DNA from 4 places in the Sporosarcina sp. GTC18466 genome. Region 4 is predicted to be linked to each of the others. Evidence: riboswitches for the same ligand, from Rfam matches in the RefSeq annotation. Region 4 holds a riboswitch; each other region holds the start of a gene.
What was found. A riboswitch is a leader RNA that binds a small molecule or an ion and turns the genes downstream of it on or off. The one in region 4 is predicted to bind S-adenosylmethionine.
Positions count from the first base shown of each region.

Region 1: linked by a shared signal. The riboswitch ahead of ACZ5FK_RS08835 (O-acetylhomoserine aminocarboxypropyltransferase/cysteine synthase family protein) and the one ahead of ACZ5FK_RS10915 (bifunctional homocysteine S-methyltransferase/methylenetetrahydrofolate reductase) in region 4 are both predicted to bind S-adenosylmethionine.
Region 2: linked by a shared signal. The riboswitch ahead of ACZ5FK_RS15400 (methionine ABC transporter ATP-binding protein) and the one ahead of ACZ5FK_RS10915 (bifunctional homocysteine S-methyltransferase/methylenetetrahydrofolate reductase) in region 4 are both predicted to bind S-adenosylmethionine.
Region 3: linked by a shared signal. The riboswitch ahead of metK (methionine adenosyltransferase) and the one ahead of ACZ5FK_RS10915 (bifunctional homocysteine S-methyltransferase/methylenetetrahydrofolate reductase) in region 4 are both predicted to bind S-adenosylmethionine.

Region 1 covers NZ_AP044037.1:1,830,581-1,838,424, reverse strand. The annotation lists gene pepT (peptidase T) at 1-37, opposite strand, end outside; gene ACZ5FK_RS08850 (LysR family transcriptional regulator) at 473-1,375, opposite strand; gene ACZ5FK_RS08845 (YeiH family protein) at 1,481-2,479, shown strand; gene ACZ5FK_RS08840 (IS1182 family transposase) at 2,688-4,676, shown strand; SAM riboswitch class I at 4,683-4,797, shown strand; gene ACZ5FK_RS08835 (O-acetylhomoserine aminocarboxypropyltransferase/cysteine synthase family protein) at 4,932-6,233, shown strand; gene ACZ5FK_RS08830 (homoserine dehydrogenase) at 7,146-7,844, shown strand, end outside.
Region 2 covers NZ_AP044037.1:3,071,506-3,079,349, reverse strand. The annotation lists gene ACZ5FK_RS15420 (GntR family transcriptional regulator) at 1-347, shown strand, start outside; gene ACZ5FK_RS15415 (DUF1648 domain-containing protein) at 347-1,456, shown strand; gene ACZ5FK_RS15410 (MetQ/NlpA family ABC transporter substrate-binding protein) at 1,501-2,325, opposite strand; gene ACZ5FK_RS15405 (methionine ABC transporter permease) at 2,377-3,042, opposite strand; gene ACZ5FK_RS15400 (methionine ABC transporter ATP-binding protein) at 3,035-4,054, opposite strand; SAM riboswitch class I at 4,172-4,276, opposite strand; gene ACZ5FK_RS15395 (thioredoxin family protein) at 4,335-4,634, opposite strand; gene ACZ5FK_RS15390 (toprim domain-containing protein) at 4,979-5,320, opposite strand; gene gcvH (glycine cleavage system protein GcvH) at 5,385-5,768, opposite strand; gene ACZ5FK_RS15380 (arsenate reductase family protein) at 5,843-6,202, opposite strand; gene ACZ5FK_RS15375 (acyl-CoA dehydrogenase family protein) at 6,278-7,844, opposite strand, start outside.
Region 3 covers NZ_AP044037.1:3,151,469-3,159,312, forward strand. The annotation lists gene ACZ5FK_RS15875 (NUDIX domain-containing protein) at 1-123, shown strand, start outside; gene ACZ5FK_RS15880 (alpha/beta hydrolase family protein) at 116-907, shown strand; gene pckA (phosphoenolpyruvate carboxykinase (ATP)) at 944-2,533, opposite strand; SAM riboswitch class I at 2,706-2,817, shown strand; gene metK (methionine adenosyltransferase) at 3,059-4,207, shown strand; gene ACZ5FK_RS15895 (gamma carbonic anhydrase) at 4,481-4,993, opposite strand; gene ACZ5FK_RS15900 (alpha/beta hydrolase) at 5,117-5,905, shown strand; gene ACZ5FK_RS15905 (histidine phosphatase family protein) at 5,926-6,513, shown strand; gene ACZ5FK_RS15910 (cupin domain-containing protein) at 6,549-7,016, shown strand; gene lepB (signal peptidase I) at 7,085-7,612, shown strand; gene ACZ5FK_RS15920 (hypothetical protein) at 7,672-7,844, shown strand, end outside.
Region 4 covers NZ_AP044037.1:2,231,243-2,239,086, reverse strand. The annotation lists gene ACZ5FK_RS10935 (GNAT family N-acetyltransferase) at 1-454, shown strand, start outside; gene bioB (biotin synthase BioB) at 512-1,516, opposite strand; gene ACZ5FK_RS10925 (biotin transporter BioY) at 1,513-2,112, opposite strand; gene ACZ5FK_RS10920 (histidine kinase) at 2,740-2,925, opposite strand; SAM riboswitch class I at 3,052-3,155, shown strand; gene ACZ5FK_RS10915 (bifunctional homocysteine S-methyltransferase/methylenetetrahydrofolate reductase) at 3,267-5,126, shown strand; gene metH (methionine synthase) at 5,107-7,844, shown strand, end outside.

The sequences.
Region 1 (7,844 bases), 400 kb from region 4:
CATAGCGGGTAAGCCGTTCAATTAATTTGTCTTTCATTCCAAGACCTCCTGAAAGTTGTGTCGTGATTCTTTTATCTTATCAAATTGTTTAGACATACGGAATAGATGCGCCGTAATTCTCCCGGCAGGCGGGGTGGTAGATTACTGTTAATCAGGCGGTCGCATGTCTGGTCCGGCTGGCAGAATCGTTCGGGCGTTTAATCGGTCGCACGCCAGGCTAAACGGATCGCTCCGTCGTTTAATCGGTCGCGCGTCCGGCTAAACGGATCGCTCCGTCGCCTAATCGGTCGTATGTCCGGCTAAACGGATCGCTCCGTCGTTTAATCGGTCGCACGTCCGGCTAAACGGATCACTCCGACGCCTATTCGGTCGCGCGTCCGGCTAAACGGATCACTCCGTCGTTTAATCGGTCGTTCGTCCCGCTAAATAGTCGTTCAGTCCATATAAATAGGCGTTCAGCCTTGCCGGATCCTCACCCGCCGTCATGCGGGGAGGCGAGTTCATAATTTTGCAGAAGATCGATGAAGACTTGCTGCGCTTTTGTGCGGAACGGGCTGCCGGTGACGATAGAGAAGGTGCGGGTGTAAGGCATGCCTTGCACGTCAAGTACGGCCAGTTCGCCATGTTTCAGCTCTTTTTGGATGGACCAGTACGACAGCAGGCTGATGCCGAGCCCTGCTTCCACGGATTCCTTGATGGGCTGCGTGCTGCTGAAGCGCATCATGGAGGATGGCGAAATGCCTAGTTTACGGAAGACCGCATCTGCGGCTTCCCTCGTCCCGGAACCGTGCTCCCGGACGATCCATGTTTCATGTTCCAGGCGGACGGGCGAAATGGGACCCTCCTCGGATGCCAAAGAATTTGCGGGCGAGCAGACGATGACCATTTCATCGTGGGCGAGTGTTTCTGTAATTAATTCAGAACGGGAAAAAGTCCCTTCCACGATGCCGACATCGAGTTTGTGGCTGGCGACGTAATCGGCGATGGTCGCGGTATTGCCGATCGTGATCGAGGGTATGATAGCGGGGAACACCCGCTTCATCTCCGCGATGATGTGGGGCAGCACGTACTCGCCGAACGTATAGCTGGCGCCTATTGAAATTTTTCCAGCTGCCTTGTTGGTCAGGTCATCGAGCAGGCGCTGCATGTTGTCGTATAAGGCCAAGATATCTTTCGCATGGTGATAGACAATTTCTCCGGCTTTGTTCAAACGCACATATTTGTTCGTCCGTTCCAGCAGCTTGACGCCGAGTTCCTCTTCCAGCGCCCGGATGTATTGGCTGACCGCAGGCTGTGTCATATGATGCGCTTCCGCAGCGCGGGAGAAGCTTTTCTTTTCAGCGACTGAGACGAAAATTTGCAGATGCTGGTCCATGGTCAGACCCCTTTCTTATAATGGTTTGCTTATCGTAATCATTATTATAATTTATTTTACTTATCGTTTGGAAGGGATTACCCTAGATACAGGAGGTGCAGTTCTATGACGAATAGAAGAACCATGTGGATGGCGGGTGTCGCATTTACTTTTTTTATAGCACTTTTAGGATTTTATCTGGCGAAGGTTCCGGGCTTTGACCATATCGGGCAATTGGCGAGCGCCATCATCATCGCTGTCGCCTATCGGCAGTTTTTCGGCTATCCGGAAGCGATCCGGCAGGGAATTACCTTCTCCTCGAAGAAGCTGCTCCGTGTTGCGATCATTCTCTATGGATTAAAGCTGAACATAGATGTCGTTTTCCGTGACGGCCTTGGACTGCTTGTGCGGGATGCTTTCATCATTGCGCTGGCGATCACTCTCACTGTGCTCATCGCAAAATGGCTGAAGGCGGATGAAAACATCTCCCTTCTGCTAGGCGTCGGGACAGGTGTCTGCGGGGCGGCGGCCATTGCTGCTGTCGCGCCGATTTTGAAGACGAAGGACGAGGACACGGCAATCGGCGTCGGGATTATTGCCATGATGGGGACCGTTTTTGCGATCGGTTACACATTGCTGCGCCCGATCTTGCCGCTCATCCCGACGGATTACGGCATCTGGTCGGGCATGAGCCTGCATGAGCTTGCGCACGTCGCCATCGCGGCGGAACCGGCAGGAGAAGATGCGCTTGCCATCGCCTTGCTCGCTAAACTCGGCCGGGTCTTCCTGCTTGTGCCGCTCTGTTTCATATTCATTTACTTCATGAAGCGGAAAAGCAAAGGGACGGCAGAAGGAGGGGAAAGCAAGGTCGAATTCCCTTGGTTCCTCCTTGGGTTCATCCTGCTCAGCGTGCTCGGCAGCTACGTTCTTGGCCATTCCATCCCGGTATCGGAAGGATTTACGACCGGTGTCAATACGCTGACAACATGGCTCTTGACCGCGGCCATGGTCGGCCTAGGCCTGAATGTCAGCCTGCGCGATCTTCGTGAACGCGCCATGAAGCCGCTTCTCGCCATGACGATTACGTCAATTGTCGTATCGGTGGTTGCATATTTTATTATCTGAATCAGAGAGGAGCTGTCCAGAAAGTCAGTGAAAACTGAGTTTCTGTGGCAGCCCTTTTCTTGTTGAAACGATTACCCGACGAGAGCTCTCCGAACCCGTTGCTTTCCGTTCCAGGCGGACGCGTTCCTGGGGGCGTGCGGTGAGCCTCCTCGTCGCTGCGCTCCTGCGGGGTCTCACCTGACACGCTGATCCCCAAGGAGTCGCCGCCTTGCACTCCAAGCAACTGGCGACCCGTGTAAAAGACTACAAAAAAATCGCCCTTTCTAGTAAGATGAAGTCACCACAACCCATCAAAGAAAGGACGATTCTTATGTGTAACCCGAAGATTACTTGTGATGAGTATACCACAAAACAACTCCACTTTTCCATTGAAGAGACAGAACCTATTTCCCCGCAATCAAGCGTACGTACACGGACGTTCAAACCCTACAATAACCGTCAGGCATTCGCCATCTTCGATGTCGAGGGACTTATTCCGGCACATCATGTCGCGCGAGTGGTCGATGAGATGATCGAATCCATCCCGGACGAGCAGCTTTTCGCCTATTACTCCGGTGGAGGGAGAAGCCCCTTCCACCCGAAGATGATGCTTAAGGTCATCCTCTACGCCTATTCCCAGAAAGTCTACTCCAGCCGCAAAATCGAGACGCTGATCCAGGAGAACCTGCCTGCCATGTGGCTGGCCGCCTGTCAGACACCCGACTTCCGTACACTCAATGAGTTTCGGAGTGTACGCATGGCCGCGATGATGGATGAGTTATTCGAGACGATGATCCTAAAGCTGATCGAGGAGAACTATATCACAATGGAGAACTATTTCCTGGACGGCACCAAGATGGAGGCCAATGCCAATAAGTATTCGTTCGTCTGGAAGAAGTCGACAGAGCGGTACGAAGGGAAACTGAAGGAGAAGATCCAGGAGACACTCGCGTCCATCCATGAAATCGCGCAGGCAGAGGGCATGGAACTTGGCGAATTCCCCAAGGAAGAAGCGAAACCGGAAGAGCTCCAGCAGCTGGCGGAAAGACTGGAGGAACAGGTGGACATCCTGACAGCGGAAATTGAGAAGACAGAGTCGGTCCCCGATCGCAAAGCGCTTCGCAGTCGACGCAGTCTCCTACGGAAGCCGGCCAAACTGATCCGGGAAGATTTCCTGCCGCGTCTACAGAAGTATGCCCGTCATCATGACCTCTTCGGTGATCGCAACAGCTTCTCGACAACGGACCCGGACGCCACGTTCATGCGGATGAAAGAGGACCATATGAAGAACGGCCAGCTGAAGCCTGGCTATAATGTACAGATGGCGACCGAGAATCAGTTCATCGTGTTCTATACGATACATCAACGGCCGACCGATACCCGCTGTTTCGTCCCGCATCTTGAGAAACTTGCGGCATCCCGGCTTCCGATGCCGACACGTGTGGTGGCCGATGCCGGCTATGGCAGTGAAGAGAATTATCTATACGCCATCGGCGAGGAGAAGGAATCCCGTTTCGACTTCCTGATCCCCTATTCCACGTATCTGAAGGAGCAGACGCGGAAGTACAAAAAAGACATCAAGAATGCGAAGAACTGGACCTACGAGGAAGCGGCCGACCAGTTCATCTGTCCGCAGGGACGCCGTGTCCCCTTCAAGAAATACCAGGACAGGAAGAATGCATCCGGCCTTGTGCAGAGCTATAAGATCTATGAATGTGAAGATTGTGCCGACTGTCCTCTTAAAGCGCAGTGTACAAAAGCGAAAGGCAACCGGCAGGTCCATTGGAATCCAATCTACGAAGAAATGAAAGCGAAAGCCAAGACAGCCCTTGAATGTGAGACGAACAAAGACATCTACGCCAAACGGAAAGTGGAGGTCGAAAGTGTGTTCGGTCATATCAAGGGCAATCGGTCGTTCCGCGGATTTCTCTTGCGAGGCCTCGAGAAGGTCAACGCGGAATTCGGGATCGTGGCACTGGCCCACAACTTCCTGAAAGTGGCTGGCATCCGCCAGCCGCTTTCAGGAGGACCGGATGGAAAACCAAAAACAGGTGGAGAAAAACGATTCGTTTTTCTCCACCTGTTTTATTTTAGGGACTTATTGGACAGCCCCTTTTTTTCTCCATTCATCCGAACGTTCAGAAAGATTTTTGTTTTTCCTCTTGACTTTCAAAATATGAGTCTCTATACTGTTCAACAAGATGAAAAACTGAATTAACCCATACTCTTATCAAGAGCGGCGGAGGGACTAGGCCCTGTGATGCCCGGCAACCGGCAAGTGACAAACTTGCAAAGGTGCTACTTCCTACAGAACGTGCGAACGGTCTGAAAGATAAGGGGAGGAATACGCGTAAGCATACCCCTCTTCCTTAGCGAAAGGGGTATTTTTTATTCCAATTAACCCCTGAACGCCTCCGCACAGCAAGCCTGCTGCCTTTTTCATCTGACTACTACATTTTTGGAGGTCATTCACATGTCAAACAACCCACTCAAACCCGAAACACTACTTCTTCACGGCGGCCAGCAGCCGGATCCTGTCACAGGTTCCCGCGCAGTGCCGATCCACCGCACTACATCCTTCGTGTTCCGCGATACGGAGCATGCGCAGAATCTCTTCGCGCTTGCCGAGGCGGGCAACATTTATACGCGCATCACCAATCCAACTGTCGCTGTGTTCGAAGAGCGGATTGCCCTGCTGGAAGGCGGGACGGCTGCTGTCGCGTTGTCATCCGGCATGGCGGCGATTGCATTTTCCATTTTGAATATCGCAGGAGCGGGCGATGAAATTGTTGCTGCCAGCAATCTATACGGCGGCACATACAATCTGTTTGCGGTGACGCTGCCGCGTTATGGCATCACGGTGAAGTTCGTCGATGCTACGGACCCTGAAAATTTCCGGGCAGCGATCACGGATAAGACGAAGGCGCTGTTCGCCGAAACGATCGGAAATCCGAGCCTCCATGTCCTTGATATTGAAGCGGTCGCGAAGGTGGCCCATGAGAATGGCATCCCGTTCCTCATCGACAGCACATTCGCTTCCCCATACGGAGCGAACCCGATTGAGCACGGTGCGGACGTCGTCATCCATTCCGCGACAAAGTGGATCGGAGGGCACGGGACAACGATTGGCGGTGTCGTCGTCGATGCCGGCAAATTCGACTGGACGCAAGGGAAATTCCCGGGCTTCACAGAGCCGGATGAAACGTACCACGGACTTCGTTATGGCATCGATACGGCAAACGCCGCGTTCGCCACAAAGCTCCGCGTACAGTTGCTGCGCGATTTCGGCCCTTGCCTCGATCCGGACAGCGCGTTCAACTTCCTGCAAGGCCTGGAAACACTTCATCTCCGTGTAACGCGGCACAACGAGAATGCGCAGAAAGTGGCGGAGTTCCTGCGTGACCATCCGGCCGTCGACTGGGTGACATATGCAGGATTCGAAGACCATCCATCAGCCGCTAATGCGAATAAATACTTGAAAAACGGGTCAGGCTCCATCATCGTCTTCGGCATCAAAGGCGGACGGGAAGCAGGCCGCAAGGTAATTGACAACGTGAAGATCTGGTCACATGTGGCAAACGTCGGCGACGCGAAATCGCTCATCATCCACCCGGCTTCGACAACCCACCAGCAATTGTCTGCCGAGGATTTGAAGAACTCTGGCGTCTCGGAAGAGCTCATCCGCTTGTCCATCGGCCTCGAGTCTGCTGACGACATCATCGAAGACTTGAAGCAGGCGATTGAAAAAGCAGTGCCTGTTGCTGCAGGAAAGTAAATTCTTTTGTTGGCAGGAAGTCCGGACGGATGGATGAGGCCTCATTCGGCAATCGGGCTATCTCATTCGATAGCCATCCGACCGGGTTCATCGATTCAGAGTTGATTAATGTTTGGAATAGGTGTTCTTAGTTGTAAGTAATGGATTGATCGGCCGGCTAAATGAATTGATAGGCTGGTAAAATGGATTGTTCGGCAGGTTAAATGGTTCGAACAGCCGGTTAAATGAATCGCTCGCCGGGTTAAATGAATCGATCTGCCGGCAAAATGGTTCGCTCACCCGGTTAAACGGTCGCTCATCTGCGATTACAAGGATGCGAGACTAGCGGGATGCGGCGGAAAACAGTTTCATCGTCCGAAACGGGCGCTCGAAGGTGGTAAATAGGCGTTCATCAGCCGAAACGGGCGCTCGAAGGTGGTAAATAGGCGTTCATCAGTCGAAACAGGCGCTCGCGAGTGGTAAATAGGCGTTCATCAGCCGAAACAGGCGCTCGCGGGTGGTAAATAGGCATTCATCATCCGAAACAGGCGCTCGCGGGTGGTAAATAGGCATTCATCATCCGAAACAGGCGCTCGCGGGTGGTAAATAGGCGTTCATCATCCGAAACGGGCGCTCGCAGGTGGTAAATAGGCGTTCATCATCCGAAACAGGCGCTCGCGGGTGATAAATAGGCGTTCATCAGTCGAAACGGGCGCTCGCGGGTGGTAAATAGGCGTTCATCAGCCGAAACAGGCGCTCGCGGGTGGTAAATAGGCGTTCATTATCCGAAACGGGCGCTCGCGGGCGAGAAATAGGCGTTCATTATCCAAAACGGGCGCAACCAAATAATCAACAGGAATATGCAAGCATCCGGCCGTCTCATTCGACTGCCGGTTGCTTCGTTGCTGGCAGTATGAGGAAAGGAGTGGTGGTATGCCGTCCATCAAGGTGGCGCTGCTGGGCTTCGGCACAGTTGGAGAGGGCGTTTATCGAATATTGCAGGAGAAGCGGGAGCAGATCCGTGCGCATACCGGATATACGATTGAGGTCGATGCCATTTTGGTGAAGGATGTGGCGAAGAAGCGAAAGGCGGCGTCTGGGGTCCTCGTGACGGATTCAATTGACGAGATCCTCGCGAGACCCGGCATCGAGGCTGTTTTCGAGGCAATTGTCGGCGAGGAACCGGCGTATACGTATGTATCTCAAGCGATTGAAGCCGGGTGTCATGTCATTACTGCGAATAAAACGATGTTTGCGAAACACGGCCCAGCCCTGTTGAAGCATGCCGAATTCCGGGATTTGACGGTCGGATATGAGGCGACTGTCGCGGGCGGGGTGCCGATCATCCGGACAATCCGCAATTTGCTGGCGGGCGATCGGGTGCGCCGGATCCAGGGCATCGTGAATGGGACGTCGAACTTCATTTTGACGAAGATGCGGGAGGATGGCATTCCGTTCCATGGAGCTCTTAAGGAAGCGCAGGCGCTAGGTTATGCGGAGGAGGACCCGGCGGACGACGTGAGCGGGATGGATGCGTTCCGGAAAGCCATGATCCTCAGTTCCCTTGCGTTTGGCCGGCAGCCGGAATGGGAGCGCGTCCAGGCAGCCGGCGTGGACCACATTAGCATCGAG
Region 2 (7,844 bases), 840 kb from region 4:
TCCGCAACCAGATTGTCCAGGGGATTGCAAAAAGAGAGCTGCATCCAGGCGAAGCGCTGCCGTCAGTCCGCAGTTTTGCCGCCGACCTCGGCATTAACCTCCATACAGTCAATAAAGCGTATCAGCAGCTGAAGCAGGAAGGATTTCTACTCATTCACCGCCAAAAGGGCGTTGTCGTCAATCCGGACGGTGTGCCCCGTGCGGATGAGGCCTATCTGAACCAGCTCGAAACTGTCCTGAAGCCCCTCGCAGCCGAAGCTTTCTGCAGAGGGATCGGCGAAGCTGATTTCGCCCGGCTGCTTCGCGGTCTGTACAGCCAATTTGAAGAAAAAGGAGACGGGTTCTGATGGAATTCAATTTACCGCTTTTCTTATTCATAATGCTCATCCCGATCTATGCTGCTACGATTTTCATTCCCTACTGGACGAGACGAACAGAAAGCTTCGGCGTCTCGATACCGGAAGAGATCTACAAAAGTGATCGGCTAGTGCGCATGCGCAGGCAGTATGCAGGCGTCACCATACTTTTCAGCGTCATCACAAGCGCCGTGTTCCTGCTCCTCGGAAATGGAAGCAGACAGGACGAACAGACGATCAGCATATGGTTTTCCGTCCTGGTCGCAGCTTATATCGCGGGTAGTTTCCTGATCTATCTCTTGTTTCACAGAAAGATGAAAACGTTAAAACAACACCATCCCGAGTGGAAGGGCAGCAGGCAAATCACGGTCACGGATACCCGTTTCCGCAGCCAGAAATTGGCGGTCTCTTCGATTTGGTTCATCATCCCTTTCGTTATTACGATCGCCACGCTTCTGTTTGCGTTACTGAACTACGGAAAAATCCCTGATCAGATCCCTATGCAATATGATTTCAGCGGCAACATCACTTCATGGGCGGAGAAATCGTATAAATCTGTTTTGCTCATGCCTGTCATGCAGCTGTACCTGCTGCTTCTGTTCCTGTTCATCAATTTCGCGATCGCAAAATCAAAATTGCAAGTTGACGCATCCAGGCCCGAAGAATCCTTCCAGCAAGTCGCCAAGTTCAGAAAAAGATGGTCCGGCTATCTTCTGTTGAGCAGCATTCTGTTGACACTGCTGTTCTCTTTCATTACCATTTCGATGGTATATCCTCTTCCTGCTGCGTGGCTGCTGTATCTTCCGCTAGTCCTGGTCGTCTTTATGACGGGGGGCGCCATCTTTCTGTCGGTCACAACCGGACAGGGCGGCAGCCGGATCAAGACGCAAGGGTCCGGCAGAAAAGGGGAGGTCATCGACCGGGACGATGACCAGTACTGGAAACTCGGCGTCTTCTACTATAACCGGCAAGACCCTTCCGTCTTTCTCGAGAAACGGTTCGGCGTCGGCTGGACCAATAACTGGGCCCATCCGCTTTCCTGGGTGTTCATCATCGTCGTTATCGGACTTGCGGTCTTGCTCCCTTTCCTTTTCACGTAAAAAGCTGCCTGGACAGATGTGACTGTCCGGGCAGCTTTTTTCCTTCACTTTGCTGTCACGGGGACAACAGAGCCTTTCCATTCATTCATGATGAAGTCCTGGATCTCTTTGGATTTCAGCACCTCGACGAGCGCTTTGATGGACTCTTTGTTCTCATCACCTTTTTTGACAGCGATGATGTTGACGTACGGTGAATCCTGCGCTTCTAGTGCGATTGCGTCTTTCTGCGGATCCAGCCCCGCGTCGATCGCATAGTTGGAATTGATGAGGAGCGCATCTCCCTCGTCATTGTTGTAGAGCTGCGGCATGAGCGCCGGCTCGTAGTTCGCATCGAATTCGATGTTCTTCGGATTTTCCGTGATATCTTTGACTTCCGCTTTCACTTTATCTACATTCTCATCAAGTTTGATAAGCCCTTTTTCTTCAAGCATCGCAAGCACGCGGCCATGGTCGGTCACCGAGTTGCTCATCAGGATTGTCGCACCGTCCGGTAGTTCGTCGAGTGATTTGTATTTTTTCGAGTAGACGCCGATCGGTTCGATATGGATGGAACCTGCGTTGACGAAATCATAGCCGAAATCATTGATCTGCTCTTCCATGTAGGGGATATGCTGGAAGTAGTTTGCGTCAAGGTCACCGGAATCCAGGTCTTTATTCGGCAGGACGTAATCCTGATACGTGCGGATGTCGAGCTTGTAGCCTTTCTTCTCAAGAAGCGGCGCCGCCTCTTTCAGGATGAATGAATGCGGTGTATTGGATGCGCCGATGACGATCGTCTTATCGTCCGCGTTCTCCTTGTCTTTTGATCCGCACGCAGCAAGCGCCAGCACTAGTAATGCGGTGAGAAATGCGAGTGTCAGTTTTTTCATGTGTCTCTCTCCTTTGGTGTTTGTTTTTATTCAAAAGGGCTGTGCCCGATTTTATCGTTTGTCCAGTTTCTTCACTGCCGTATCCCCGATGAACTGGAGGATGAACACGATGATGAGGACGATGACGGTCGCGACGAAGGTCACATCGCCGCGGTTGCGCTGGAATCCGTCCAGATAGGCGAGATTCCCTAACCCCCCTGCACCGATGACGCCCGCCATCGCCGTGTAGCCAACGAGGGCGATCGCCGTGACGGTGATGCCGGAGATGAGTGCGGGCATTGATTCAGGAAGAAGCACTTTGAAGATGATGGTCCGCGTCTTCGCACCCATTGAACGGGCCGCTTCGATGACTCCCTTATCGATTTCCTGCAAGGCGATGAGCACCATGCGGCCGTAAAACGGCGCCGCCCCGACGATCAAGGCGGGCAGTGCTGCATCCGGCCCGATGACTTTGCCGATGAGCAATTTCGTCAGCGGGAACAGCAGGATGATCAGGATCAGGAACGGGATCGACCGGAAGACGTTGACAAGCGCGCCGGTCACCGCGTTAACGATCCGGTTGGCCCACAGCTGGCCGCTGCTCGTCAAGAACAGAACGAGGCCGAGAAGGATGCCAATGACGAGCGTGAAGACGGTCGAAATGGCAGTCATATAGACCGTTTCCGCTGTCGCTTCCCACATCTTCGTCCAGTCGACGTTCGGGAACAACTCACTCATGGCCGATCACCTCCGCTTGTACGCCTTCCTCTTTCAAAAATCGGATCGCTTCCGGCACGGCATCCCCTGTGAACTGCAGCAGAAGCGTACCGTACGCGCCGCCCTGCGTATGCGAGATATTCCCCTGGACAATATTGACGTCGATTCCGTATTTGCGGATGACGCTGGAGAGCACCGGCTGCTCGGTCTTTTCGCCGATGAACACAAGCTTGACGAGTGTGCCCCCCGGGATCTCCTCCCGGATATGGCTCAATGTCTGCTCCGCGCCAGCGCTCTCGGTCACCTGGGAGATGAACCGCTTCGTGATGGCCGCTTTCGGATGCTGGAAGACATTCAAAACGCGTCCCGCTTCGACGACTTTGCCCGCCTCCATGACTGCGACCTGATGGCAGATTTTCCGGATGACATGCATCTCATGCGTGATCATGACAATCGTCAGTCCGAGCCGCTCATTGATATCCGTCAAGAGGTCCAGGATCTGATCGGTCGTTTCCGGATCCAGCGCGGATGTCGCTTCGTCACATAACAGCATGTCCGGCTCATTCGCCAGCGCCCGGGCAATCCCGACCCGCTGCTTCTGGCCCCCCGACAGCTCAGACGGATAGGCGTCTTCCCTGCCGCGCAAGCCGACAAGATCGATCAGCTCGTCCACCCGGCGCTCCCTCTCCTTGCGAGGCATGCCTGCGATCTCGAGCGGAAAAGCGATATTCGCTTTCACCGTCCGCGACCACAGCAAGTTGAAATGCTGGAAGATCATACTCACTTTCTGCCGGACCTCCCGCAGCTCCTTCGCCGTGATGGAGGCGATCTCCTTGCCCGCAATCTGGATGGATCCGCTCGTCGGCTGCTCCAGCCCATTCAATAACCGGATCAGCGTACTCTTTCCGGCACCGCTGTATCCGATGATGCCATAAATCTCGCCCGGCTGGATGGCAAGCGAAACGCCATCGACCGCCAGGGTACTCGAGTTTTGTTTGCCATACCGCTTCGTAACGTCCGTTAACCGGATCATGCCGTTCACCTCTCTCATTGTTGTCGATTCTAGTAGTCGCTCTTCGCGGCAAAATAAAAAGCCTTTCCGCAGACAAGCAGAAAGGCAATACGCATCACAAATATACGTGTTTCCGATCTCTCATCTTCCAAAGCAAACGCTTTGCGTGATTTGGCACCATTTCACTTCCGTGACGGTTGCCGGGCTTCATAGGGCACTTCCCTCCACCTCTCTCAATAAGAGCGACATATTCAGTTATCGGTTGATTGGTAACAGTTATACCATGCTTTCATTTCGGGTGTCAACTTAATTTTTCAAGCAAGTACGGCACCGACTGGAATGCATAAATCTTCTTCGCCAGCTCCCCGTCCTTCTGGATCAGCAGGCACGGCACGCTCTCGATCTCATAATCGGCCGCCACGCTCTCCACAAAGTTCAAATCCGCTTTGCCGATCTTCAGCTCCGGTTTCATCGCCGTCACGACCTCCAGCATTTTAGAAGCCACCTGGCATGTCCCGCACAGCGGCGTATACAAATAATAGGCGATGTCCGGATGAACAGACCGCATCTCCTCCCACTGCTCCCGCGTCCACTGCTCCACGTCACGTCCTCCTCTGTCTGTCAAATGTGTTTTTTAGTATAGCAGTTCAGCGGGCAAACATGAAATGAACCGGCGGGGTGGAACGGTATGAACGGTTTAGCAGGGCGGGCGACCGATTAGACGCCGGAACGATCGGTTTATGTCCCGTGAACGCCTATTTACCAGTCCGAACGCCCGTTTACAGACCTCGAACGCCTATTTGCCAGTCCGAACGCCCGTTTACAGACCTCGAACGCCTATTTACCAGCCCGAACGCCCGTTTACAGACCTCGAACGCCTATTTACCAACTGGAACGCCCATTTTCGGCCGGCGGACGCCTATTTCCGTTATCAGCCAACCCCCATCAATAAAGCAAATCCGTCCGGACCGCAAACCCCTCCGCCATCAAAATGATGGCGAGGGCACGGTACGGGGTCGTTTCAACTTGGCGGTAGGCGCGTTCGGTGTGGAGGTGGATCGCTTCGGGCCAGGTGCGTGTGAAGAGCGCCCGCAGTTCGTCGCCGGAGTCGTCGGCGTCGACGAAGACGTAGATATCGTGCTGTTCGTAGGGGGCGATGAGTTCTTCCAGTTTGTACGGGCTGACGGTGCCGTTTGTGCAGACGATGTCTACGGGTTCCGCCAGCACGGATAGCAGCCGTTTGCGGTCGGAACCGCCTTCCACAAAGATCACTCTGCTGTCGTCCATATGCCTTGCTCCTCTCCGGCGCCATAAGAAAAAAGCGCCGGAATGTCCGACGCCTTCATCTCAATTACTCGCCAACTGTCATTTTGTCGTAGTCTTCCGCAGACATGAGCGCTTCAAGCTCGGATTCGTCGGATGCTTCGACGACGACCATCCAAGCGCCTTCATACGGAGATTCGTTCACAAGTTCCGGGCTGTCTTCGAGGTCTTCGTTGACTTCGACGACTTTACCACTGATCGGTGCGTATAGTTCGGAAACCGTCTTGACGGATTCCACGCTGCCGAATGGCTCATCCGCTTTCAGTTCGTCTCCCACTTGTGGAAGTTCGACGAATACGATGTCGCCAAGTTCAGATTGTGCGAAGTGTGTGATGCCGATGCGGTACTTGCCGCTTTCGTCCTTCACCCATTCGTGTTCTTCAGAATAACGTAGATTTGTAGGTGTGCTCATCCCATAACCCTCCATATAGATACATGTTTTCTTCTCTTCAATTTTGACATATCTTCTGCGTAAAGACAAGGAAGTTAATCGCGTGACCATGTCTCTTCATAGGCGTCTTCACGGAAGCCGACGGTCGCCCGCGCGCCGTCTGTCGCGATCGGCCGCTTGATGAGCATGCCGTCTGATACAAGCAGGCGGATCTTCTCCTCTTCCGTCATGCCCGGCAGTTTGTCCTTCAATCCGAGCTCCCTGTATTTCATGCCGCTCGTGTTGAAAAACTTCTTCAGGTCAAGTCCCGACTGGCGGACCAGTTCTTTCAGCTCCTCTTCGGATGGCGGATTCTCGGCGATGTTGATGTCGTTCACGCCGATCCCTTTCTCCTCGAACCATTTCTTCGCTTTCCGGCATGAGCCGCATTTCGGATAGCCATATAGTGTAATCATCACTGATGCACCCCGTTTTTCTTTTCAGTATAGCAGAAAATCGTCCAGGCAAGAAGTCCTGCCTGGACGTGATGATCAGACTACGTATTTTTCCGCTTCGATCAACTTGACGGACGCTTCGCGTTTTTTCGCGATGATATTGTACGGGTTCGAGCGTGTCAGCTTACGAAGCGCGGACAGCATCATGCGCTGGTTATCGCCTTCAACGGACGCAAGAAGGGTTTCCTTCGCATCCTTCTCGATCGCTTCGAATGCTTCCTGGCAGAAGATTTCTGTGTAGAGGATCTTCTGCTTTTCTTTCTCTTCGCCGTTCTTCGCGACCGCTTTTTCCGTACGGAGCAATGCGGATTCCATTGCGAAGATGTTGTTTGCGATGTTCGCAATGTTCACGAGGACTTCCTGCTCTTGCTCGAGCTTCGTTCCGAAACGCTGCGCCGCCATGCCAGCAGCGAGAAGGCCGATCTTCTTCGCGTTTTTCACGAGCATCTTCTCTTGCGCAAGCGCCTTATCTTCGACTTCCTCCGGCATCATCATGAGCAATTCCTCTTGCAGGCCTTGCGCCTGCTCAAGAAGCGGCAATTCGCCTTTCAGCGCCTTCTTCATGAATGTGCCTGGCACGATCATGCGGTTGATTTCGTTTGTGCCTTCGAAGATCCGGTTGATACGGGAATCACGGTAGATGCGCTCCACTTCATATTCCTGCATGAAGCCGTATCCGCCGTGCAATTGGACCGCTTCATCCACGATATAATCCAGGACTTCCGAGCCGACGACTTTGTTGATGGAGCATTCGATCGCATATTCCGCGATGGACGCCGCAACCGCTTTTCCGTCTTTCTGCTCTTCCGGCGTCATCTGGCTATTGCGCTCTTCGAAATAGCCGACTGTGCGGTAAATCAAGCTTTCTGTCGCATACAATTTCGAAGCCATCGTCGCGATTTTTTCCTTTGTCAAATTAAAGGATGAGATCGGCGTGTTGAACTGCTTCCGCTGGTTCGTATAGCTGATTGCCAGTTCAAGTGCACGCTTCGAGCCGCCGATCGTGCCGACGCCCAGCTTATAGCGTCCGATGTTCAGGATGTTGAAAGCGATGATATGGCCGCGGCCGATTTCGCCCAGCAGGTTCTCGACCGGAACTTCCGCGTCTTCGAGGATCAATGTCCGAGTCGAAGACGATTTGATGCCCATCTTCTTCTCTTCCGCTCCGACCGAAACGCCCGGGAAGTCGCGCTCCACGATGAATGCGGAGAACTTGTCGCCGTCGATTTTTGCATATACCACGAATACATCAGCAAATCCTGCGTTCGTGATCCACTGCTTCTCCCCGTTCAAAATATAGTGAGTGCCAGCTTCATTCAATTTTGCCGTCGTCTTCGCGCCAAGCGCATCCGAACCGGAACCCGGCTCAGTGAGCGCATACGCGGAGATCTTGTCGCCCGATACGGAGTTCGGCAAGTACTTTTTCTTCTGCTCTTCATTGCCGAACAGGACGATTGGAAGCGTTCCGATGCCGACGTGCGCGCCGTGCGTGATCGAGAAGCCGCCAGCGACGGACATCTTCTCAGCAATCAATGCGGACGAGATCTTATCAAGGCCGAGGCCGTCGTATTCCTCCGGCACATCTGCTCCGAGAAGGCCGAGG
Region 3 (7,844 bases), 920 kb from region 4:
TTTGAAACCGCTGGCGCTGTCTGGATGACAGATGAGGAATTGGATGCATGCACGGAACTCAGCTTTCATATGAAAGATGAAGGCATGAAGGAAATCCGGAAGTGGGTGGAACGCCATGCCTGATAACGGAAGCATTGTTCATCGAAAACAGTATCCTTCTCCTAATCCCGCCGTCCGTCTTGAGGAGATCACATATATGTCGGATGGCCTTAAAGTGAAAGGGCTGCTGGCAGAACCGGTCGCTGACGGAAAGTATGAGGGAATCCTTTATTTGCGGGGCGGCATGCAGCATGTTGGCATGGTGAGGCCGGCGCGCGTCGCACAATTCGCGACTCAAGGCTTTGTAGTATTTGCGCCATATTACAGGGGCAACCGGGGCGGGGAAGGCAGGGATGAATTCGCCGGAGCAGACCGCCAAGATGCGGTGTTTGGGGTTGACGTGCTGCTTCAGCATCCGAAACTCGATAAGGAGCGCATCCATCTGTATTCTTTTTCACGAGGCGGCATTATGGCGTTATGGACGGCGATCTTGCGCGATGACATCACCTCGGTGGTAGTATGGGCGGGATTATCAGATGTCGTCTTCACGTATAATGAACGTGAGGATATGCGCAGGATGATGAAACGCGTCATCGGCGGGACTCCAAACAATATGCCGGATGCATATCGGGAACGGACGGCCCTGTTCCGTGTCGATGAAATCGATGCACCCGTCTTGATCATCCATGGAATGAAAGATGAAAATGTGTCCTTCGAGCAGGCCATCATGCTGGAAGATGCTCTCCGTGATAAAGGAAAGACATATGAAACATGGTATTTTCCCGATTACACCCACCATTTCCCTGCAGCGGAAAATGCACGTATCGTAAGGGAATTATGTGATTGGATGAAACAGCAGCAAAAATAAAAAATCCAGGCGCTGATCGCACCTGGATTTTATTTGTTAGTAGGCAACCGGTCCGCCTTTTACAATGATTTCTTCAGATACATTGTCGAACTTCTCGAAGTTCTTCCGGAAAAGATCTGCAAGTTCAGCAGCTTTCTTGTCATAGGCTGCCGGATCTGCCCAAGCATTCCGCGGATTCAGCACTTCACTCGGCACTCCGTCGATCACTTTAGGCATCGCAAGGCCGAAGACTTCGTTTGTCTCTGTCTCTACATCGTTTAATTTGCCTGCTAGAGCGGCACGGACCATTGTGCGAGTATGTTTAAGTGACATACGCTCACCTACGCCGTATTCGCCGCCCGTCCAGCCTGTGTTCACAAGGAAGACCTGAGCGTCATGCTTGTCAATTTTTTCTCCAAGCATTTCTGCGTACACAGTTGCAGGGAGCGGAAGGAATGGAGCGCCGAAGCAAGTTGAGAATGTCGCTTCAGGTGATGTGACGCCTCTTTCTGTACCAGCGAGCTTCGAAGTGAAGCCGCTGAGGAAGTGGTACATCGCCTGTTCCTTCGATAATTTCGAAATTGGAGGCAATACGCCGAATGCGTCGGCTGTCAGGAAGATGATCGTCTTCGGATGCCCTGCAACAGATGGCACTACGATATTGTCGATGAAATTGATCGGGTACGCGGCACGCGTATTTTCCGTCAATGAATTATCGTCATAATCCGGCACACGTGTCTCTTCATCCAACACTACATTTTCCAGCACTGCGCCAAAACGGATCGCTCCGTAGATTTCCGGTTCCTTTTCAGGGGACAGGTTGATACATTTTGCATAGCAGCCGCCTTCGATGTTGAAGACGCCGTTATCCGACCAGCCATGCTCGTCATCACCGATCAGCTTGCGCTGTGCGTCTGCGGAAAGTGTCGTTTTGCCTGTTCCGGAAAGACCGAAGAACAAGGCGACATCTCCTTCTTCTCCTACGTTTGCGGAGCAGTGCATCGGCATGATGCCGCGCTCAGGGAGCAAGAAGTTCATAACGGAGAAGATCGATTTCTTCATCTCGCCTGCATATTCAGTTCCGCCGATCAGAACGATGCGGCGTTCAAAGGAAACGAGGACGAACGCTTCCGAATTAGTGCCGTCGACTTCTGGGTCCGCTTTGAATGTTGGTGCCGCCAGGATTGTGAACTGTGCCTCATGTGTCTTCAGTTCCTCTTCTGTTGGACGGATGAAAAGCTGATGGACAAAGAGGTTTTGCCAAGCGAACTCATTGATTACTTGCAAAGAGAGCTGGGAATCCTTATCCGCACCTGCATATCCTTTGAAAACGAACAATTCGTCTTTGGAGTTGAGATGGTCGATAACTTTTTTGTATAATGAGTCGAAGATATCGGATGAAATCGGTTGGTTCACCTTTCCCCAGTCGATCTTATCTTTCGTTGTGACTTCCTCGACGATGAACTTATCTTTAGGGGAACGGCCAGTATACTTTCCAGTGCGGGCTCTAAGTGCGCCGTCTGCCGATAATTCCGCTTCTCCGCGAGCTGTCGCTTTTTCGACAAGTTCAGGAACTGAAGGCTGGATCGTCACGTTCGGCCCTGCGAGAAGTTCCTTGAGTCCGTTTTCGATCTTCGCTGATATCATATTGTACGTACCGTCCTTTACATAGTAGTCCCACATTGTGGGTTTCTTATTTTCTCGATTAGTATAACACATTTAGAATAATAATCTACACTAATTAAAAACTCAAGCGATTTCAATCGAAATGATTTGACAAAAAGCTCGTTTTTTCGTAGCATTGATAAATGAACGGATACTCTTATCCCGAGCTGGTGGAGGGACAGGCCCTACGAAACCCGGCAACCTGCGCGCTTTTGACGCGAAAAGGTGCCAACCTGGAGCAAGGCGCATGCCTTGGACGATAAGAGTGAAAGGTGCTGCTTTGAAATGATGCCTTTCCTCATGTATGCATTACGTGAGAGAAGGGCTTTTTATATTGTCAGACCCTTATTCCTTGTATATGTTGACATCGACTCTCTCTGGGAGCGGATTAAACTGGGACAAATAGAGTACCGTATCAATATGAGCAAGTTGTTTAAGGAGGAAATTACATTGACGAACCGCCGACTATTCACATCGGAATCGGTAACAGAGGGACACCCGGACAAAATGTGTGACCAGATTTCGGATGCCATCCTGGATGCCATTTTAGAAGAAGACCCGAATGCGCGTGTCGCATGCGAAACGACCATCACGACAGGACTTGTCCTCGTGATCGGGGAGATTACGACAACGACCTACGTCGATATCCCGAAAGTCGTAAGAGATACAGTGAAGGAGATCGGGTATACGCGTGCGAAGTTCGGCTTCGACTGGGAAACTTCGTCCGTCCTCACTTCGATCGACGAGCAGTCTCCGGATATCGCTGCAGGAGTGAACCAGGCGCTTGAAGCGAGGGAAGGGCTGATGTCCGATCAGGAACTTGAAGCGATCGGCGCGGGAGACCAGGGGCTTATGTTCGGGTACGCATGCGATGAGACGCCTGAGCTGATGCCTTTGCCGATCAGCCTTGCGCACAAATTATCCCGCCGCCTTGCGGAAGTGCGCAAAGAGGAGATCCTTCCGTACTTGCGCCCAGACGGCAAGACGCAAGTAACAATCGAGTATGATGAAAATAACAACCCTCTTCGCGTTGATACAATCGTCATCTCGACGCAGCACCACCCTGACACGACACTTGAGGAGATCAAGCGTGACATGAAAGAATATGTCATCGACGCAGTGGTCCCGGCTGACTTGCTGGACGCTCAGACAAAGTACTTCATCAACCCGTCAGGCCGCTTCGTCATCGGCGGGCCGCAGGGTGATGCTGGCTTGACCGGGCGCAAGATCATCGTCGATACGTACGGCGGATACGCACGGCACGGCGGCGGCGCCTTCTCCGGGAAGGATGCGACGAAAGTGGACCGTTCCGCATCGTACGCAGCCCGCTACGTGGCGAAAAACATCGTAGCCTCCGGTTTGGCGAAACGCTGTGAAGTGCAGCTCGCTTATGCCATCGGCGTTGCCCAGCCTGTTTCCATTTCTGTCGATACATTCGGAACAGGCAAAATCGAGGAAAGCAAATTGGTCGATCTCGTGCGTGAGCTATTCGATCTGCGTCCTGCCGGCATCATCAAGATGCTCGATCTTCGCCGTCCGATCTACAAGCAGACAGCGGCATATGGCCACTTCGGCCGTACAGATGTCGAACTGCCATGGGAACAGACGGACAAAGCGGAAGCACTCCTGGAAAAGTCCGGACTTGCCGTCCGCTGAAATTGAATGGATGGAAAAGGAGCCTAAGCCCTTGGCGGCCGGCTCCTTTTTTGATTTGTCCGACCTGCTTTGGTATGGTAGAAAAGAAGTGAATTGTACATACAATGGGGGTATATAATCTGGTGGTCGATATGAATGTTTGGATCATGCTGGCAGTGGGCCTGATCGGCGCTGCGATTTTGTCGGCTATTCTATATCTGTTTGTCACGGAGAAGTGAGACAGGCAAAAAGGAAAGCTGAGCGGATTTCCGTCTCTGCTTTCCTTCATGGCCTTCACTTTTGCATCTCTTTATAGATGGCTCCTTTTTCGACATAACTGTCCACAATCCGTTTCATATCTTCCAGATCCGCTTCATTCAGCTCGCGGACGACTTTGGCAGGCGATCCAAGTGCCAGGCAGCCCGGCGGAATTTTTTTCCCGGGCGGAACAAGGCTTCCCGCTCCGATGAAAGCCCCCTCGCCGACTTCGGCGCCGTCCAGGATGATGGCTCCCATGCCGACAAGCGCCCCTTTACGGATCGTGCAGCTATGCAGCAGCGCTTTATGGCCGACTGTCACATCATCCTCGATCAAAAGCGTTTTACCGGGACTTTGGTGCAGGCAGCTGAGGTCTTGGATGCTGACCCTTTCGCCTATGATGGTCGGTGCGACATCCCCTCGAATAACGGTACCGAACCAGATGGAAGAGTGTGCGCCGATTGACACATCTCCTGTAACGGTCACATAATCGGCGATATAAGCGGTCGGATCGATTTTCGGTGTTTTATCTTTGTATGGATAAATCATGAACATCCCTCTTTCCAATAAAATCGTGTATAATCTACTATATCAAAGTTGCTTTTTTCATTGTATCAAAGTCGGATCGATTTAGGATGGATGAATGTCCGGCCGGAAGAGGGAGGGCATCATATGTGGAAATGGGAAGCGGAAGGACAGCCGAAAGCGGTTGTCATGATCATTCATAGCGCATATGAACATCACCGGAGATATGCGTGGCTCACCCAAAAGCTGCGAAATAGCGGTTTCCATGTCGTCACAGGCGATCTGCCGGGACATGGGGAAGGGACCGGGCGCCGCACCCATGATGAAGCGTTCGAAGCGTACCATAAACATATAAAGAGAATGGCGGAAGTCGCATTGCTCGATAACTTGCCGCTTTTCATCCTGGGCCACGGTCTGGGCGCGACTCTCGCAATCCAGCTGCTCAGCGGCGGCAAGGTGGAATGCGCAGGATGCATATTGAGCTCACCATGGCTCGCTTTGCGCCATCAGCCGCCGAAATACAAGGCGATGCTCACAAAACTGTCACCGTCCATGAAAGTGAATCATGGCATGGCGGCGGAGCTCCTTACGAGAAATTCGGAATTATATATAGAAGCGAACGAAGACCGTGATTATAGTTCAGCCGTGACGGCTGTGTGGTATCGCGACCTGCTTGCCCAGATGAAATCGATCACCATGCAGGAAAGGACGATACAAAACATTCCTGTCCTATTGCACGCAGGCGGCCGGGACAAGATCACATACATTGAGACGTCAAAGAAGTGGCTCCTCAAACAGGATCTCACTGAATTCCATTATAAAGAATGGAAACGGCTTTACCATGATTTGTATCAAGAGCCTGAGAGAGACGAAGTGTTTACCTATATCGAATCATTCATGGACAATGTGCTCCGCGGTCTTGGGTATGTAGTCTGAACAAAAAGGGTGGGAAATGCGTGACAACGATCGGATTTGTGCGCCATGGTGTGACGACATGGAACAAGGAAGGGCGAGTGCAGGGAAGCTCTGATATCCCGCTTGATGAAGAAGGCGTGCGAATGGCGGAATGCGTCGCCGGGCGCCTGGGACAAGAGCAGTGGGACGTAATTTTCACTAGTCCAATGAAACGGGCAAGGCAGACGGCTGAGCTCATCTCGAGGAAAATGCCCGGCATTCCCCTGATTGAAGATGAACGGCTGCGCGAGAATAGCGGCGGACAGATTGAAGGGACGACAGAAGCGGAACGCCTGGAGAGATGGGGCCCGTCGTGGCGGACACTGGACCTCGGAGGCGAAAAGGAAGCGGATGTCGTTGAGCGCGGACTGGCGTTCGTCAGGGAGATCGAGGAGCAATATGCAGGCAAAAAGGTGCTTGCCGTCAGCCACGGCGGGTTCATCAAGCGCCTGCTGATGCGGCTTGTGCCTGACCTGGACGTCAGCCATGGATTTGAAAACACATCCCTCTCCATCGTCCATTTGGAAGAGGGACAGTATCGTTGCAGCCTGTATAATTGTACGGTGCATCTGGAGGAGGGAAAGCTTTGATCAAGGACGCTAATTATTATATCCGGGAATTGAACATGAGCCCGCATCCGGAAGGCGGATACTATGTCAGCACCTATTCCTCAAGCGAGGACTTGGAAAGGGATGGACAGGCACGACGATTATACACGAGCATCTACTTTCTCCTGCAGCCAGGCGATATCTCTCATTTCCATCGCTTGAAATCGGACGAAGTATGGTATTACCATGCAGGAAGTCCGCTGACTGTGCATATGATTGATGAAAAGGGGACATATACTGAAGTGAAGCTCGGCCTTTCCGTTCATGAAGGAGAGCAGCCGCAAGCAGTAGTTGAGAGCGGCACCATCTTCGGTTCCTCCCTAGGCAATAACGATGAATTTGCCCTCGTCGGCTGCATGGTCGCTCCGGGATTCGATTTTAAAGACTTTGAGCTCTTCACCCAGGATGAACTTTTGGCAGCATATCCGGATCATCATGAAATTATTATGAAAATGGCATATAAACAATTACCTGAACAACTATGAAATGAAACTTTTCTTGCGTCCCTGATGTCTACTTACTGTGAACGAATACGAAACGGAGGAAACCCGTTGTGAAAAAAGAAACAAAAAATGAAATCATGTCGTGGATCAAGTCGTTAGCGATCGCGTTTATCATAGTGTTTATCGTCCGCCAATTCCTGTTTGCGCCAGTCGTCGTATCAGGACAATCCATGGAACCGACATTTGAATCGAATAACCGTGTCGTCGTTTCGAAAATCCACAAGCTCGATCATTTCGATCTCATTGTTTTCCACGCACCCGGCACGAAAGAGGATTACATCAAGCGGGTCATCGGATTGCCGGGAGATACAGTGAAAATGGAAGACGACCAGCTTTTCATTAATGGCAAAGCCTATGATGAGCCATATATCCAGCAAAACAAGGATAAAATCTTCAAAGACCAGAAACTGACAGAGGATTTCGAAGTGACCGTCCCTGAAGGCCAGCTGTTCGTCCTCGGTGATAACCGGCGGAACAGCACAGACAGCCGCATCATCGGCTGCATCGACAAGGACGCTGTCGTCGGCAAAGTGGAATTCCGCTTCTTTCCATTCAATTCCATCGGCATTCCAAAATGATTAATCCTTCTTCATCCGGGTATTCTTATATAGACTACCCATGAAGGAGTGATGGAATCATGGCAAACGGCAACAAGAACAAACAGCAGAACGGGAAAAAAGACGATGCGCCGAAAATGACGGGCACTGAGTTCTCGGATGAGCAGCGCCATAAGAACGAAGTCGCTTCCACTGCTTATATGGGAAGCAAAGATGAAAAGACCGATCTGAAGGATGACAAGTTGGAGTCCGG
Region 4 (7,844 bases):
TCTAATGTATGTTGAGATGGAATCTTTCATTTTCATTGATTACCTTTTTGTCTCCGCCGAATCACGCGGCGCAGGACTGGGAAAGAAGTTGCTGATGTCATTGAAAAAGAAAGGGAAGCCGATCATCCTCGAAGTGGAACCGGTTGATTATGAGGATACCGATACGATGAAGCGCCTGCGTTTTTACGCAAGGGAACATTTCCACCACGCTTCCCGCATCGGATATCGCCGCCGTTCAATCGCGACAGGCGAGCACAATGACCTCGAGATCCTGTATTGGTCCCCGAAAGATGCGGATGAGAAAAGTGTTTACGAAGCGATGAAACAGACGTACGAAGATATCCATACGTACAAGGATGAAGCATTTTACGGAGAACCATACGACCCTTCAGATAAAGTGTTCAACTTTTTGACGGACGGGAAGGAGAACATCTTGGAACCATACCGGGTATGACGAAAAAGCACGCGCGGCGAGAAGCCGGCTGCGTGCTTTTTGGTTGGCAGGAATTATTCAAGAAATACTGGCAGCCTCTTTTTGAAGTGGAAGCAGGTCGACTTCGAAACCGAGGTCTTTGAGCATTTGAAGATCGTTGTCACCTTCCTGGCCCGCTGTCGTCAAATAATCACCGACAAAGATGGAATTCGCAGGATATAGGCCAAGCGGCTGGAGCGAGCGCAGGTTCACTTCCCGTCCGCCCGAAATCCGGATCTCCTTGGATGGATTGATGAACCGGAAAAGGCTGAGCACTTTCAAGCAGTAAAGGGGTGTCAGCTCATCCGTGCCTTCGAGCGGCGTGCCGTCGACCGCATGCAGGAAGTTGACCGGTATGGAGTCCGCGTCCAGCACGCGGAGGCTGCGTGCCATATCGATGACGTCCTCTCTCGTTTCACGCATGCCGATGATGACTCCCGAACAAGGCGAGATGCCTGCGGTCTTTGCAGATTCAACCGTACTAACACGGTCCTCATACGTGTGAGAAGTCGTAATGCTGCTATGGTGGGCGGCAGATGTGTTGAGGTTATGATTGTACCGGTCGACGCCCGCTTCTTTGAGACGTTCCGCCTGGCCCGGCTTCAAGATGCCGAGACATGCGCAAACCGTCATTTGAGGATGCTTCTCTTTGATCTCCTTAACGGATTCAACGACGATATCGAGTTCCCGGTTCACCGGCCCCCTGCCGCTTGCGACGATGCAATATGTTCCCGCGCTAGCAGCTGCAGCCCGTTCCGCTCCCGCGACAATCTCTTCCTGTTTCATCATCGCATACTTCTCGATGGGTGCTTTTGAGACGATCGATTGTGCGCAATATCCGCAGTTTTCCGGACAAAGGCCGGATTTTGTATTAATGATCATGTTGAGTTTTACTTTATTGCCAAAGTAATGTTTCCGAATCTTATAAGCAGCGTGGAGAAGAGGAAGCAGATCCTCATCCGGCGACTCCAATATGGACAGCGCCTCCGCGCCGGTCAACTCATGTCCTTGCAATACACGATCAGCGAGTGCTTCATAATTCATCGCAGCGCCCTCTTGATCTTGAGCACTTTAGACATCCTGTAGCCAAAGATTCCAGCCAGTATGGCCAGGAGGAAATCTTTCGGCAGCGGAGGCACCATCCAGGCCCATGCAATCTTGTACGTAAATACCGGGGGTGCAGCAGCCCATAACTTATAGGCATAATACATCCAGTTCGTGCCGATCAGGTAGTTGATGACCGTCCCCAAAATCGCAGCTGCAATATAGGATTTCAAGCTGCTGTTCTTCTCAACAATCTTCCCTACTATATAGGCGACGATAATGAAGGAAACGACAAACCCGAATGTCGGACTGAGGAGCTGGCCAAACCCACCCGAGAATTTCGCAAATACAGGTGCACCCGCCAGGCCGACAGCCATATAGACCGTCATGGCAACCGCCCCAAGCCGGCTGCCGAGCAGCAATCCCGCAAGAACGGCGAAGAATGTCTGCAAGGTGATCGGCACCCCGCCGACCACTAAAAACGGCACGAACGATGTAATATTGGCACCGATCATCATGAGTGAAGCGAACATGGCGCAATACACCAGGCTCAGCGCACTCATACTCCCCTTTTGCTTTACTGTAGCAGTCGTCATACAAATAACCCCATTTCCATTTCCAAATATGTATTCCATTTTTAGAATATAAGATTACGAGGTATTGTGTCAACCTTATTTTATTTTAGGTTAACACAAATGAAAGGCTGTTGGCGTTGGCTGGAGGAAGGCCTGGCAGGTTATTTGGGATTCGGGCGCATGGCATGGCTAAACGGGCGTTCCTGGGCGGAATCGGGCGTTCGACATGGCTAAATGGGCGTTCATGGACGGATTCGGGCGTTCGACATGGCTAAATGGGCGTTCCTGGGCCGAATCGGGCGTTCGACATGGCTAAACGGGCGTTCCTGGACGGATTCGGGCGTTCGACATGGCTAAATGGGCGGTCCTGGGCCGAATCGGGCGTTCGACATGGCTAAACGGGCGTTCCTGGGCCGAATCGGGCGTTCGACATGGCTAAACGGGCGTTCCTGGGCCGAATCAGGCGTTCGGCATGGCTAAACGGGCGGTCCTGGGCCGAATCAGGCGTTCGACATGGCTAAACGGGCGTTCCTGGGCCGAATCAGGCGTTCGACATGGCTAAACGGGCGTTCACGAGCATAATTGGGGGCACGCACTCATGCCCACTATAAAAAGACGCACTAGCGGAAAGCCAGTGCGCCACTTCTTCTATTTTTTTCGTTCCTCGCTTTTCGGAAAGAGGAAATAAGCGAGGATCCCGCTGAGCAGGCCCGCCCCTAGCACGATCCAGAGACGGTGCTCCTTTGGGACTTCCTGAAAGTTATTGCCGAGCATGAACCAGGCGATCCATCCTACGATGATCGCGATCGGAACCGAGTATTTGAATATTCGCAAGCCGTTCACCTTCCATGTTTGTCCTACCGCAAGTGTATCATATCCGCCCTTTTGTGCAAACGAGGGTTGACGCCATGGGGAATCCACGTTATGATGTGTTAAATATTTCGAAAAACCTAATAATGATTCTTATCAAGAGAAGCCGAGGGACTGGCCCGATGACGCTTCAGCAACCAGCCATACGTGGTCAGGTGCTAATTCCAGCGGGCAAGCTGTCCGGCAGATGAGAAGGAGCGTTCATTCCACGCATGTAAAAGCCTTCTTTTTTCAATGAAGGCTTTTTTTATTTTTCCAACCTTCTCACTGCCGCCGGCTGATATAACATGAAAGGGTGCGATGGGATGAAGTTGCTAGAAAAATTGAAGACGAATATATTGACGGCTGACGGAGCGATGGGGACCCTCCTCTATTCCAACGGCATTGATTTTTGTTATGAAGAACTGAATGTGACAAAGCCGGAGACGATCGCCAAGATCCATTCCGATTATATTGCGGCGGGTGCAGATATCATCCAGACAAATACATATAGCGCAAACCGCCATAAGCTCGCCCGCTATGGCCTTGAAGATCAGGTGAAAGCATTCAACGAAGCGGCCGTCCAGATCGCCAAAGAAGCGGCCGCGCCAGGCGGGCAGTACGTACTCGGCACGATCGGCGGGCTGCGTGGCGTCCGGCGCAGCGACCTGTCAATAGAAGATGTGCTCCGTATCGTCAGGGAGCAGGCAGACCCCCTCCTTTCCGGACAACCGGATGGCCTGTTGCTTGAGACGTATTATGATTTTAATGAGTTATCCGCTGTTGTAAAGGAGTTGCGCGGATTGACAGACCTGCCGATCATCGCCCAAGTATCCATGGAAGAGCCCGGCGTGCTGCAGCAAGGGTTGCAGCTGAATGACGCGCTCCATGAACTGGAAGCGATCGGGGCGGATGTCGTCGGTGTCAACTGCCGCCTCGGCCCTTATCATACGATCCAGGCGTTCGAGACGGTCACATTGCCGGAGCGCGCTTTCCTGTCCGCTGCGCCGAATGCGAGTCTGCTTGACGTGGAAGACGGACGGATCGTCTATGTGTCGGAGACGGATTATTTCGGGCGGGCCGCTGTCCTGTTGCGGAATGAAGGCGTCCGGCTCATCGGCGGCTGTTGCGGCACGACGCCGAATCATATCGCTGCCGCCAAGAAACATCTGGCTGGTCTTGCGCCGGTCACAAAGAAGACCGCGAGACCGAAGAAGCCGATCATCATCCGGGAAGCGGAGCCTGCGAGCCATGAACCGCTTCACGAGAAGGCGAAAACCAAGCGGACGGTGATTGTCGAGCTGGATACACCTCGCCACCTGGAGACAGCCCCCTATATCGAAGGAGCGAAACAGCTGTATGCTGCAGGAGTCGACGCCGTCACAATGGCGGACAATTCCCTCGCTTCCCCGCGGATCAGCAACATGGCGATGGGGTCGATCTTGAAACTCGAGAACGACATCCGGCCGCTCGTCCATATCACGTGCCGCGACCATAACCTGATCGGCCTGCAATCGCATCTCATGGGACTGGATGCGCTCGGCATCCACGATATCCTTGCGGTGACAGGGGACCCGACTAAAGTCGGCGATTTCCCGGGTGCGACAAGCGTCTATGATGTATCGAGCATGGAGCTGCTGCAGCTGATCAAACAATTGAATGAAGGGATTTCCTTCTCGGGGAAACCGCTCCGCAAGAAAGCGAACTTCTCAGTAGCAGCTGCTTTCAACCCGAATGTCCGGGTGCTGGATCGTGCCGTGAAGCGGCTCGAGAAGAAAATCGAGTGCGGCGCTGATTATTTCATCACGCAGCCTGTCTATACAAAGGAAAAAATCATTGAGATCCACGAAGCGACAAAACATCTGGAGACACCGATCTTCCTCGGCATCATGCCGCTGACGAATATCCGCAATGCCGAATTCTTGCACCACGAAGTGCCGGGCATCAAGCTGTCAGATGATGTACTGGAGAGGATGCGAGCTTGCGGCGAAGACCGTCAGAAGGCGACAGCTGAGGGTATTGCGATAGCGAAGGAACTGATCGATACGGCGGCAAGCCTGTTCAACGGCATCTATATCATCACGCCGTTTCTCCGCTATGATATGTCACTAGAATTGATAGATCATATAAACGAACTTGATGCACAGAAGGAGAGGGGTTTGGTCCATGCCGAAACATCTTATTGAACAACAACTGGAGAAGCGCATCCTGATTCTTGACGGAGCGATGGGGACGATGCTGCAAGCCGAAAACCTGTCCGCGGAGGATTTTGGCGGAGAGGACTATGAAGGCTGCAATGAATACCTGAATATCCTGCGGCCCGACATCTTGAAAAAGATCCATTCGGAGTATCTTGAAGCAGGCGCTGACATCATCAGCACAAATACATTCGGCGGCACTCCGCTTGTCCTGAACGAATTCGGCCTTGGGGAGCATGCCCACGCCATCAATAAAAAAGCGGTCGAGCTCGCGAAAGAGTGCGCAGCAGAATTCTCAACGCCTGAGCGTCCCCGCTTCGTGGCCGGTGCAATCGGACCTACGACGAAGACATTGTCTGTCACAGGCGGCATCACATTCGACGCACTCTCGGAAGACTTTTATGTGCAGGCGAAAGCGCTCATCGAAGGGGGCGCTGACCTCCTGCTCATGGAGACGAGCCAGGATATGCTGAATGTCAAAGCAGGGACAATCGGCATCCGGCGGGCCTTCGAAGAGACGGGCATCGAACTGCCTGTCATGATCTCCGGAACAATTGAACCGATGGGCACCACCCTTGCCGGCCAGAGCATCGAAGCATTCTATGTCTCCATCGAGCACATCAATCCCCTTTCGGTCGGCCTTAATTGTGCGACAGGCCCGGAATTCATGACCGATCATCTGCGCTCGCTTTCGGACCTCGCGACAAGCTATGTCACCTGCTATCCGAATGCCGGCCTGCCGGATGAGGAAGGGCATTACCATGAATCACCCGAATCCCTGTCACAGAAGCTGAAAGGATTCGCAGAAAGAGGCTGGCTGAACATGATCGGCGGATGCTGCGGCACGACCCCCGCCCATATCCGCGCCATCCGGAAAGCGGTCGGCGGCCTCCCTCCCCGCCCGAAACCGGAGGAAGGCCATCCGCATGTCGTATCCGGCATCGAACCGCTCGTCTACGACCCATCCATGCGGCCGCTATTGATCGGGGAACGGACCAATGTCATCGGTTCCCGGAAATTCAAGCGGCTCATCGTTGAGGAGAAGTTCGAGGAGGCTGCGGAGATCGCCCGCGCCCAGGTGAAAGGCGGCGCGCATGTGCTGGATATCTGTCTCGCCAATCCCGACCGCGATGAACTGGATGATATGAAGCGGTTCATGGAAGAGGTCGTCAAGAAAGTGAAGGTCCCTCTTGTCATTGATTCGACAGATGAAAAAGTGATTGAAGAGGCGCTGAAATACTCGCAAGGAAAAGCGATCATCAACTCCATCAATCTGGAGGACGGCGAGGAGCGTTTCGACGCGGTGCTCCCTCTTGTGAAGAAGTTCGGGGCAGCTGTCGTCGTCGGCACGATCGACGAAACCGGGATGGCTGTGACGCGGGAACGCAAACTTGAAATCGCTCAGCGGTCCTATGACCTGCTTGTAAACAAATGGGGACTTGCACCGGAAGATATCATATTCGACCCGCTTGTCTTCCCTGTTGGAACTGGCGACGAGCAGTATATCGGGTCGGCAGTCGAGACGATTGAAGGGATCCGGCTGATCAAGGAGAAGATGCCTCGGTCACTGGCGACACTCGGCGTCAGCAACGTGTCGTTCGGATTGCCGCCGGTCGGGCGCGAAGTGCTGAATGCCGTCTATCTTTACCACTGTGTGCAGGCTGGCCTCGATTATGCCATCGTGAACACCGAGAAGCTGGAGCGGTATGCCTCGATTCCTGAAAATGAAATCAAGCTCGCGAATGACCTGCTCTTTAAGACGACGGATCAGACGCTCGCCGACTTCACTGATTTCTACCGGGACAAGAAGAAAGAGAAGACTGAAGACGATATACCGAAAACCGTACCCGAGCGGCTCGCTTATTATGTTGTCGAGGGGACGAAGGAAGGGCTCATTCCGGATCTGGAAGAGGCTCTGAAAATGTATGACACGCCGCTCGATATCATTAACGGGCCGCTCATGGAAGGCATGGCCGAAGTCGGCAGGCTGTTCAACGACAACCAGCTTATCGTGGCGGAAGTGCTGCAGAGCGCCGAGGTCATGAAGGCGTCCGTCTCCTTCCTTGAGCAGTTCATGGAGAAAAAAGAGGATGACTCTGGAAAAGGGAAGATCATCCTTGCGACAGTGAAAGGCGATGTGCATGACATCGGCAAGAACCTCGTAGATATCATCCTGAGCAACAACGGTTTCAAAGTGATTGATATCGGCATCAAGGTGACGCCCGCAACATTGATTGAAACGATCCGGAAAGAAAAGCCGGATATCGTAGGCCTCTCCGGATTGCTCGTGAAAAGCGCTCAGCAAATGGTGCTCACCGCCCAAGATTTCAAATCGGCTGGCATTGACATACCTGTCATGGTCGGCGGTGCTGCGCTCACCCGCAGATTCACGGAGACGAAAATTGCGCCTGAATATGGAGGCCCTGTCTTATTTGCGAAAGATGCCATGCAAGGTCTAGACCTCGCGAACCGCCTGCAAGGAGGCGGGAAGGAAGAGCTGCTGAGCGAGCTCATCGAAAAACAGGAGAAGCGCGCCCAGGCGGAAGCGATTCGCGGATCGCGCGACACTGCAGTCGCCGTTCTTGAAAAACCGGTTAAAACAGTCCGCGAAGATGTGCCGGTCTTTACGCCGCAGGATTTGCGAAGGCGGGTGCTGAAAGACTATTCGGTCTCCCACCTGTATCCGTATGTCAACATGCGGACATT